Regions from separate parts of the Cupriavidus sp. LA-1 genome, predicted to be linked through region 2. Evidence: predicted binding sites of a transcription regulator. Region 2 holds the regulator's gene; the other holds the start of a gene.
The links. Region 2 encodes FNR, which switches genes on or off when oxygen is low (the NO sensors DNR and NnrR bind a similar motif). Its sites were predicted from a motif close to TTGATNNNNATCAA; they were not measured.

Region 1 (5,058 bases), on a different replicon from region 2:
ATCACTTCGAGCTTCATGCCGGGCTGCAGCTGCTCGTTGGCCCAGTTGGAGAACAGGCCGCCGTCGACGCGCTTGATCGCCACGCGCAGCTGTTCGTCCTGCACCGCCGCGCAGATCGAGTACGAGCGGCGCACGTCCTCGCCGCCAATGCCGGTGCGCAGCGTCAGGTGCTGGCCCTGCACGTAGCGGTAGGTATCGGCCAGCGCGTCGGGCACGGCAAAGGTCACGGCCACGGCGTCGCGGGTTTCGCGGGTGACCGAGGCCACCGTCAGTTCATGGAATTTGCTCATCTCACTACCTCGGTCCGGCTCAGTGCGCCTTGAAGTAATCGAACGGTTCCTTGCAGTCGCCGCAGCGATACAGGGCCTTGCAGGCGGTCGAGCCGAACTGGCTGACCAGCCGGGTCTGGCGCGAGCCGCAATGCGGGCAGGCCACCACCAGCGCCGCCGGTCCCCTACCTGCCCTGCGGCTGATGCCGCTGATGTCGATCACCCGCTGCGCCGGCGGCGCGATGCCGTAGCCGGTCAGGCTGGCCTTGCCGCGCGGGGTCATCCAGTCGGTGGTCCAGGCCGGCGCCAGTTGCGTCTGCACCTGCACGGCATCGACGCCGTGTTCCGCGAGCGCGCTTTCGATGCCCTCGCGGATTACCGTCATCGCCGGGCAACCGGAGTAGGTCGGCGTGATGGTGACGACGCAGGTCTCACCGACCCACGCCACGTCGCGCACGATCCCGAGGTCCACCACCGAAATCACCGGGATCTCCGGATCGGGCACCGTATCGAGCCAGCTCCAGACCTGTTCGACGGCGGGGCGTGCCAGTGCTTGCGCGGTCATGGAGATCACCACTGCGCGCCGGGATAGGCGCGTTGCAGGAACTGCATCTCGGCCAGCAGGTAGCCGAGGTGTTCGGTATGACGGCCGTGGCCGCCGCCGCTCTGCGCCCACTGGTCGGCAGGCACGCGCAGCGTGGCGTCTTCCAGCACCTCGCCGACGTGGCGCTGCCAGGGCTCGGCCAGGGTAACCGGATCGGGAATCACGCCGTCGCGCACCAGCGCGGCCTCGGCCGCATCGGCCTCGAACAGCTCGCCGGTGAACATCCACAGGTCGTCGAAGGCGTCCTGCATGCGGCGGTGGCTCTCTTCGGTGCCGTCGCCCAGGCGCACCACCAGGTCGGCGCTGCGGCGCACGTGGTAGGTCACTTCCTTGAGCGACTTGGCGGCGATTTCCGCGATGCGCGCATCGGTGGAGCGCTGCAGTCCCTCCAGCACAAAGTAGTGCCAGGTGTCGAACAGGAACTGGCGCGCCAGCGTATCGGCATAGCTGCCGTTGGGCTGTTCCACCAGCAGCAGGTTGCGGAACTGGTGCGCGTCGCGCAGGTAGGCGAGCTGGTCGGCGTTGCGCCCGGCGCCCTCCACCTCGGCGGCGTAGCCCAGCCACAGGCGGGTCTGGCCGACCAGGTCGAGCGCGACGTTGGTCAGCGCGATGTCTTCTTCGAGCGCCGGGCCGCGGCCACACCATTCCGACAGGCGCTGGCCAAGCACCAGCGTGGTGTCGCCCAGGCGCAGCAGGTACTCGTGAAGATGAGCGAGCTTGTGGTTGTCCATGATCCGGGCCGTATCAGATGTGCTTGACGGCTTCCGGCATCGGGAAGAACGTCGGATGGCGGTAGACCTTGCTGTTGGCGGGCTCGAACAGCGGGCCCTTGTCGCCGGGGCTGCTGGCGACCACGTCGGCGGCCTTCACCACCCAGACGCTGACGCCCTCGTTGCGGCGCGTGTAGACGTCGCGGGCGTTGTTGATCGCCATTTCGCCGTCGGGCGCGTGCAGGCTGCCCACGTGCTTGTGGGCCAGGCCGTGCTGGCTGCGGATAAAGATCTCCCAAAGCGGCCACTCTTTCATGGCAACCTCCTGTGTGATGCGGGTTCGATGGGTAGCGGCGCCGTGCGCCGCGGGGTCAGGCGGCGGCTTGCTGCGCCGGCTTGTCGGCGTGCGCCACCAGTGCGTCGCGGAACCATGCGCCGTCGTCCCAGGCCTTGACGCGGGTGCGCAGGCGGTCGCGGTTGCACGGGCCGTTGCCCTGGATGACGTGGTAGAACTCGGACCAGTCGATCTCGCCGAAGTCATAGTGGCCGCGTTCCTCGTTCCACTTCAGTTCGGGATCGGGAATGGTCAGGCCCAGGTATTCGGCCTGCGGCACGGTCTGGTCGACCATCTTCTGGCGCAGCTCGTCGTTGGAGAACAGCTTGATGCGCCATTGCATCGACTGCGCGCTGTTGGGCGAATCGCCGTCGGACGGGCCGAACATCATCAGCGCCGGCCACCACCAGCGGTTGAGCGCGTCCTGCGCCATCTGCTTCTGCTCGGCCGTGCCGTTGCACAGCGACAGCAGGATGTCGTAGCCCTGGCGCTGGTGGAAGGACTCTTCCTTGCAGACGCGCACCATGGCGCGCGCATACGGGCCGAACGAGCAGCGGCACAGCGGCACCTGGTTGATGATGGCCGAGCCGTCCACCAGCCAGCCGATCATGCCGATATCGGCCCAGCTCAGCGTGGGGTAGTTGAAGATGCTGGAATACTTGGCCTTGCCGCTGTGCAGGTCGCCCAGCATCTGATCGCGCGACACGCCCAGCGTTTCCGCCGCGCTGTAGAGGTACAGGCCATGGCCGGCCTCGTCCTGGATCTTGGCCAGCAGCACCGCCTTGCGCTCCAGCGTGGGGGCGCGCGTGACCCAGTTGCCCTCGGGCAGCTGGCCCACGATCTCGGAATGGGCGTGCTGCGAGATCTGGCGCACCAGCGTCTTGCGATACGCCTCGGGCATCCAGTCCTTGGCTTCGATCTTGATGCCGGCATCCACGCGGGCCTGGAACTCGCGCTCCTGCGGGTCCATCTCTTCCATTGCGCGGAGCCTTGTCGCTCCTGTCTCCACCAGCTGTGCGTACATCGTTGGCTCCACCTGTTTTGCCTGTGATCGACGTCTTGATCGGCGTCAATCTCGTAAGTTGAAATGGATGGTAGTGATACAATTTGATTCAAGCAATCGACGTTTGTGTATCACTTCTGGAGACCCGCCGATGCCGACGCCCGACCCCGATCCGGTTTCCCCCCGCGTGACGCGGCTGGCACGCGGGCTCAAGCTGGGCGCCAACTCGATGCTGGTGACGCTGTTCGGCGACGTGGTCGCGCCGCGGCCCCAGGCGGTCTGGCTGGGCAGCCTGATCCGCCTGGCGGCGCCGTTCGGCATCAATGACCGGCTGGTGCGCACCGCCACCTTCCGCCTCACCGCCGACGACTGGCTGGCCGCCACGCGCATCGGCCGGCGCAGTTACTACGGGCTGTCTGAGGCCGGCCTGCAACGCGTGCTGCACGCGGGCAAGCGCATCTATGCGGGCGATGCGCCCGAATGGGACGGGCGCTGGACGCTGGTGCTGGTGCGCGGTGACGTACGCGCCACTGTCCGCCAGCGGCTGAAGCGGGAGTTGCTGTGGGAAGGGTTCGGCGCGATCGCGCCCGGGGTGATGGCGCATCCCAACGCCGACCTGGCCTCGCTGCGCGAGATCATCCAGGCGGCACGGGCGCAGGAATACGTGGCGGTGATGGAGGCCAGCAGCCTTGAGGCATTTTCGCTGCGGCCGCTGCAGGCGCTGATGCACCAGACCTTCAAGCTGGGCGACGTGGCCGACGCCTGGCAGGCACTGCTGCGGCGCTTTTCACCGATCGCCGAGGAAGCGGCGCAGCTGGCGCCGGCCGATGCCTTCTTCGTGCGGACGCTGCTGGTGCATGAGTACCGGCGCGTGCTGCTGCGCGACCCGAACCTGCCCGAGGTGCTGCTGCCGGCGGACTGGCCGGGGCGCACGGCGCGGGGGATGTGCAGTGCGATGTACGGGGCGTTGCTGGATGCGAGCGAGGCCTACCTGCACGGGGTGGTCGAGGTGGCGGATGGTGCGATGCTGGATGCGAAGCGCGCGCTGCGCAAGCGGTTCACGCACGCTTGACGCTTCGCCGCGCGCCGGTCTGCTCCCTCTCAGCGAGTGGGAGAGGGAGCCTGCCTGTGGGAATTGATGCCGGCTTAGAACCAACGGTGCCTCAGCCCAGCACCTGCGGCACCGGCCTGGGCTTGCGCACGATCTTGATCGGCTGCGCCCTGGGCTCGGGCACCGGCTGGCCCAGCACGCCGGCCAGGCCGCGCCCTTCGGGGTCGGCCAGCGCCGCGGTCCGCGCCGCGCGCACGCGCTCCGCCAGCACCGCTGCCGGCTGGTCCTGGCTGAGCTGGCCGGCGTGGTCGCGCAGGATCTTCTCCAGGTTGCCGCGCCCGCGCGCATTGGTTTCGCCGTAGCCCTTGACGAGATTGCCGCACAAGGCCAGCTCCTCCGCCAGCGCCAGCGAGCACCCCATCGCGGCCATCACCGCATCCAGCCAGCGTCCGATCAGCTGCTGCTCCTCGTGGAAGCGGGACGACATCCGGCGCCAGCGCCGCAGGCCGCGCAGCAGCACCAGCGCCGCGAAGCCGCTGACGCTGGTGGTCTTGATATGCAACCCCACGTTGAGCGCGTGGCCCTTGTGCGCCCAGCGGCGGCGGGCGCGCCGTGCCAGCGCGGGCGGCAGCAGCGAGCATAGTTCGTCCAGGCCCGGCTTAAGGTATTCGGTCAGCACCACCGGCTCGCCCTCGCGGGCGCCGACTTCCTGCCGCACGCGCACCAGGCGGGTGCGGCGCGTCTTCAGGTCCGCCACGCGGATGACATCTTCATAGCTCATCCACAGCGCCAGGTAGCGCGCGGTTTCGCGCGCCACGCGGAAGCCGGCAGGGCCGCCGCCTGCGTCGCGCTCCAGCGCGATGAGGGGCTCGATGCGGTCGAGGTACAGTTCGCCATAGCGCCGGTCCTGGTAGTCCACCGTCAGGGCAAGGCCATCGTCCGCCACCGCGCGCAAGCCCTCCGGATAGGTGGCGATGCGCGGATGCGCCGCGGGCTTGCCGGCAGATTGTTCGGATGCCTCGCGCTGCGCCGCGGGCGCGCTGGCCAGCGCGTGGCCCGCCTCGAATCCGCGCAGGCTGGCCTCCAC
Region 2 (5,058 bases):
TGGCTGTATGGCGGCGACCCGGAAACGATCCAGCAGACCATCACCAAGGGCCGCAACGGCGTGATGCCGTCGTTCGCTTCAACAATCGATGGCAAGCAGGCGGGCGATGTGGCGCAGTACGTGCGCTCGCTGTCCGGGCTGTCGTCGGATCCGATCCGCGCGTCGCGCGGCGAGGGCACCTTCAAGACGACCTGCGCGGCCTGTCACGGCTCCGGCGGCAAGGGCAACCAGGCGCTCGGCGCGCCGAACCTGTCGGACAACGTCTGGCTCTATGGCAGCTCGGAAGCCAGCATTGTCGATGCCATCCTGAAGGGCCATAACAACCATATGCCGGCGCATGAGGAAATCCTGACCCCCGAGCGCATCCGCATGCTGACCGCCTATGTCTGGGGTTTGTCCAATACCGGGGGCGGAGCCGGGAAATGACCGACGACTCATGTGAGCGGGCGCTGGTGGCTCGCGGGAGAGCATGCCCATGAACGCACCCGGGACTGAGGAAAGGGCCCGCGCGGCCGACCTGCAACGGTCGGCCGCTGCGCCGGGCGAGACCTCGGACGAAACGCTCTACGAGGTCCGCCGCAAGATCTATCCGCGCTCGGTGACGGGCGCCTTCTCCAGCTGGCGGGTCTGGCTGGTGATCCTGACCCAGCTGATCTACTACGGCACGCCCTGGCTCCAATGGAATGGCCGCCAGGCCGTGCTGTTCGACCTTGGCGAGCGCAAGTTCTATATCTTCGGGCTGGTGCTGTGGCCGCAGGACGTCATCTACCTGGCGGTGCTGCTGGTCATCTCCGCGCTGGCGCTGTTCCTGTTCACGGCGATCGCGGGGCGGTTGTTCTGCGGCTACGCGTGTCCGCAGACGGTCTACACCGAGATCTTCATGTGGATCGAGCGGCGGGTCGAAGGTGACCGCATCGCGCGCATCCGTCTCGACGGCGATCCATGGAGCCTGCGCAAGTTCCGTATCAAAGCGACCAAGCACTTGCTGTGGGTGCTGATCGCGCTCTGGACCGGCTTTACCTTTATCGGCTACTTCGCCCCGATCCGTGAACTGGGCGGCGAGGTGCTGGCCCTGTCGCTGGGGCCCTGGCAGGCGTTCTGGATGCTGTTCTATGCGTTCGCCACCTGGGGCAACGCGGGCTTCATGCGCGAGCAGGTGTGCAAGTACATGTGCCCGTATGCGCGTTTCCAGAGCGTGATGGTGGACCGCGATACCTATGTCGTGACCTACGACGTCGGCCGCGGCGAGCCGCGCGGCAGCCGCTCGCGCAAGACCGACCACCACAAGGCGGGCCTGGGCGATTGCGTCAACTGCAGCATCTGCGTGCAGGTGTGCCCGACGGGCATCGATATCCGCGATGGCCTGCAGTACGAATGCATCGGCTGCGGCGCGTGTATCGACGCCTGCAACCAGGTGATGGACAAGTTGGACTACCCGCGCGGCCTGATCCGGTACACGTCCGAGAACGCGATGCGCAAAGGCTTGTCTGCCGTGGCGTCGCGCAAGCGGCTGCTGCGTCCGCGCGTGATCATCTATTCAGTGATCTGGGTCGCGCTGCTGGCCGGATTCCTGGCGTCCATCGCGCTGCGCACGCCGTTGAAGGTCGACATCATCCGCGACCGCGGCGCGCTCGGCCGGGAAGTGGAAGGACGCTGGATTGAGAACGTCTATCGCCTGCAGCTGATCAACACGACCGAAGCGCCGGTGCGGATCCGGGTAAGCGCCGACAGCGATGAACTGAAGAACCTGACGGTGGAGTACGACAAGCAGGCCGAATTGCTGGCGCCGACCTCCAACCGGTTGCTGCCGATCCGGATCCGCGTGCCGGTCGAGGCCGCGGCGCAGGGCACGCACAAGATCAGCGTGACAGTAACGAGCGAAGGCACGGAGCGGGGGCATGCCGAAATCCGGCAATCCACCAGTTTTATCGTGCCGCGCGATTTGTGAAGCCAGGGGACTCGGACGTAGTCGCCAAGACGAAGGGGGCAAGATGAATCAGCAAGGCAATCCGTGGTGGAAGGAGCCGTGGCCGTGGCTGCTGATGAGCGGTCCGCTGGCGGCCATGGTGGCGTGCGGCGTGACGATCTGGCTGGCGTCAACGCATCCCGACATGCCTGTGCAGGGCGCGACGCGCCATGGCCTGGTGGTGGAGAAGCCCGGGGCCACGCCGCCCAGGCCTGCCACAGCGAGGCAGCCATGAGGTTGCGCTGGCTGATGTGGGTACTTTGGCCGGGGTTCCTGATGGCCGGCTTTGCGACCGCGACGGTCTTTTCGGTTGTCGATCCCGGTGACCTGAAGTTCTTCGGCCACCCGATCGAATCGTCGCGCGAGTCGGTCTACACCGTCGGCTTTCTGCTGGCCTGGGTGTTCTGCGCGCTGTCGAGCGGGTTGACGCTCTACACCATGCCGACGCGGCTGGCCGATACTGACGAACTGGAATGAGGCTGGCGCGGCCATCGTCGCTGCCGGCGCCACATGCGGCGCCGACAGAGGCGATGGCTCAGCAAGTGCGGCTGTAGAGTTGCTTGATGCCGTCGATGTCGACCAGCTTGACATGGCGCTGGCGGATCTGGATCAGGCCCGCTTCGGCAAAGCGGGAGAACAGGCGGCTGACGGTTTCCAGCTTCAACCCAAGGTAGCTGCCGATTTCTTCGCGGCTCATGCGCATCACGAACTCGGACGCCGAATACCCGCGCGCCGACAGCCGCTCCGACAGGTTGATCAGGAAGGCGGCAAGGCGTTCCTCGGCGCGCATCGAACCCAGCGTGACCAGCATGAGCTGGTCTTGCGTGATCTCCTTGCCCATCAGGCGCAGGAACTGCTGCTGCAGCGACGGCAGGTCGGCCGACAGCGATTGCAGCTCGTTCATGCGGACCACGCATACCTCGGTATCTTCCAGCGCGGCGGCATCGGAGGCATGCTGCATCTCGCCGAGTCCGTCGAGCCCGACGATTTCACCGGGCAGATGGAAGCCGGTAATCTGCGAGCGGCCGTCTTCGGTGGTGACGTGGGTCTTGAGCGTGCCGAAGCGGATGGCATAGACGGCGGTGAGTGGATCGCCCATGCGGTACAGGGTTTCACCCTTGTGCACGCGAATGCGCTCTTGCACCAGCGTGTCCATCTTGGCGAGGTCTTGCTGCGACATGCCAACCGGAAGGCACAGCTGCCCCATCGCACAAGTGGAGCAACGGGGCGACATCTCGGTAATGGGAATGGAGGTGAGCAATTGGAACCTGCTAGAAATGGCAGCGAGGGCGCGATTGGTACATTTTAACGTGCGATGTGATCCTGCAGGGAGACAGAATTGACATTTGGAGTGCTGATCAGCGTTTTCCTGCTGGCTTTGCTGGGCGGTGTCCACTGTGCCGCAATGTGTGGTGGCGTGGCCCTGGCGGTGGAACAGCGGCGCGGGATGCCCGCGACGGTCAGCCTGGTGCGCAGCCGCGCCGCCTGGCTTGGTGAGTTGCTGGTGATGCACATGGGCAGGATTTCGACCTATATGCTGCTGGGCGCGGCGCTGGGTGCCGCCGGCGCCTCGGCATGGAAGCAGGATTACTTGCCGGTGCAGCGCTGGCTGTTCGGCGCGGGCAGCGTGATGCTGTTGTGGTCGGGCTGGCGCCTGCTGCACGGCAGTACCTTTAGCGTGAACCGGCTGGAACGGCTGGCAGCGCGTGGCAGTGCCGCCGCGGCGCGGCGGCTGGGCCGCCTGGCGGGCGGCATGCCGGCATTCGTGCGGGCGCGCGGCGGTCTGGCGCGGCGCTATGGGGTAGGGCTGGCCTGGGGCCTGGTACCCTGCGGCATGGTCTATGGCGCGCTGACGCTGGCGCTGCTGGCAGGCAACGCGGGCTCTGGGGCGCTGGTCATGGGGGTTTTCGGGCTCGGCACGCTGCCGAATCTGCTGGTTCTGTCGGGGCTGTCGGGCTATTTGCGGCTGCTGTCGAGGCGTCCCGGCGTGCGGCTGGGGGCCGGCCTCGCGGTGATGGCGTTTGGCGGCCTTGGTATTGCGCGAGCGGTGCTGCTGCCACATTCGCTGGCCGGGCAGGGGTTCTGTCTGGTGTTTTGATGCCGTCTGGGACTTTTCTGAGGCGTTGGCGCCGCTTGGACAACGGATGATGGTTGCAGGCAGAGGCGGGAATGCCATACAATCGCCAACATTGCGGTATCGCGCGGAGTCAGACAGGCCGCGGTAAGCAGCGGCGAGCAGCGCCAGGCGGCCTTCCTACCAGAAGGCGCGCTCAGGACAAGGGAAGCGGAAGGTTTTCGATGCCCGTCCCGCCCCCGCGGTCCATCCGGTTCAAAAGATCTGGTTCAAAAGTCCGGCTGGCACCGTGGTGTTGTAGATGCCGGCCTAGCTCCCGATACCCGTTTTTTCTTGCGTCCGAGGCGTTCAGTTCGCTGACAGCGACGTCCGTAGTGTGCGGATGCGCGACGCAAGAGGTCCGCTGGCCGGTTCATGGCGGCGTGCGGACGATCTCCTGCCGGAACGACCCGGCAACTCGATGCAAAGAAAGGGAAGTGCACGGCTTGGATACAGCAGGTATCCGGCTCGCTGCGCAATGAGATGGCGGTGGCTTTCGCACCGCTGTATCCAAAATCTCCGGTGCCCCGGATCCGTCCGGGAGCAGGTGCAAAGACAGGCTGCACACCATCAACATGAATACCCAAGAGGCGAAGGTCGTCCTCGAGACGGCGCTGATCTGCGCGCAGGAACCGTTGCGCGTCAATGATCTGCGGCGACTGTTTGACGACGACGTCGGTGCAGACACCATCCGCGTGCTGCTCGAGGAACTGCGCCAGGACTGGCGGCCGCGCGGCGTGGAACTGGTGGCGCTGGCAAGCGGCTGGCGCTTCCAGAGCCGGCCGGAAATGCGGGAATACCTCGACCGCCTGAATCCGGAAAAACCGCCAAAATACTCGCGCGCCGTCATGGAGACCCTGGCGATCATTGCCTACCGCCAGCCCGTGACCCGGGGCGATATCGAGGAAATCCGGGGCGTGACCGTCAGCACGGAAGTGATCAAGAAGCTGGAGGACCGCAGCTGGATCGAGGTGATCGG

Region 1: paaA (1,2-phenylacetyl-CoA epoxidase subunit PaaA) is a predicted target of FNR. The motif match lies at 2,977-2,990, and genes of this name have one in related genera.

What each region holds. Positions count from the first base shown of each region.
Region 1 covers NZ_AP031388.1:2,202,281-2,207,338, reverse strand. Annotated here, with positions in the region: gene paaE (1,2-phenylacetyl-CoA epoxidase subunit PaaE) at 1-290, opposite strand, end outside; gene paaD (1,2-phenylacetyl-CoA epoxidase subunit PaaD) at 310-834, opposite strand; gene paaC (1,2-phenylacetyl-CoA epoxidase subunit PaaC) at 840-1,604, opposite strand; gene paaB (1,2-phenylacetyl-CoA epoxidase subunit PaaB) at 1,618-1,899, opposite strand; gene paaA (1,2-phenylacetyl-CoA epoxidase subunit PaaA) at 1,955-2,941, opposite strand; gene paaX (phenylacetic acid degradation operon negative regulatory protein PaaX) at 3,072-3,992, shown strand; gene ACZ5MJ_RS29105 (indolepyruvate oxidoreductase subunit beta family protein) at 4,084-5,058, opposite strand, start outside.
Region 2 covers NZ_AP031387.1:1,312,974-1,318,031, forward strand. Annotated here, with positions in the region: gene ccoP (cytochrome-c oxidase, cbb3-type subunit III) at 1-426, shown strand, start outside; gene ccoG (cytochrome c oxidase accessory protein CcoG) at 476-1,948, shown strand; gene ACZ5MJ_RS06265 (hypothetical protein) at 1,992-2,201, shown strand; gene ACZ5MJ_RS06270 (hypothetical protein) at 2,198-2,443, shown strand; gene fnr (fumarate/nitrate reduction transcriptional regulator Fnr) at 2,502-3,227, opposite strand; gene ACZ5MJ_RS06280 (sulfite exporter TauE/SafE family protein) at 3,306-4,064, shown strand; gene scpB (SMC-Scp complex subunit ScpB) at 4,655-5,058, shown strand, end outside.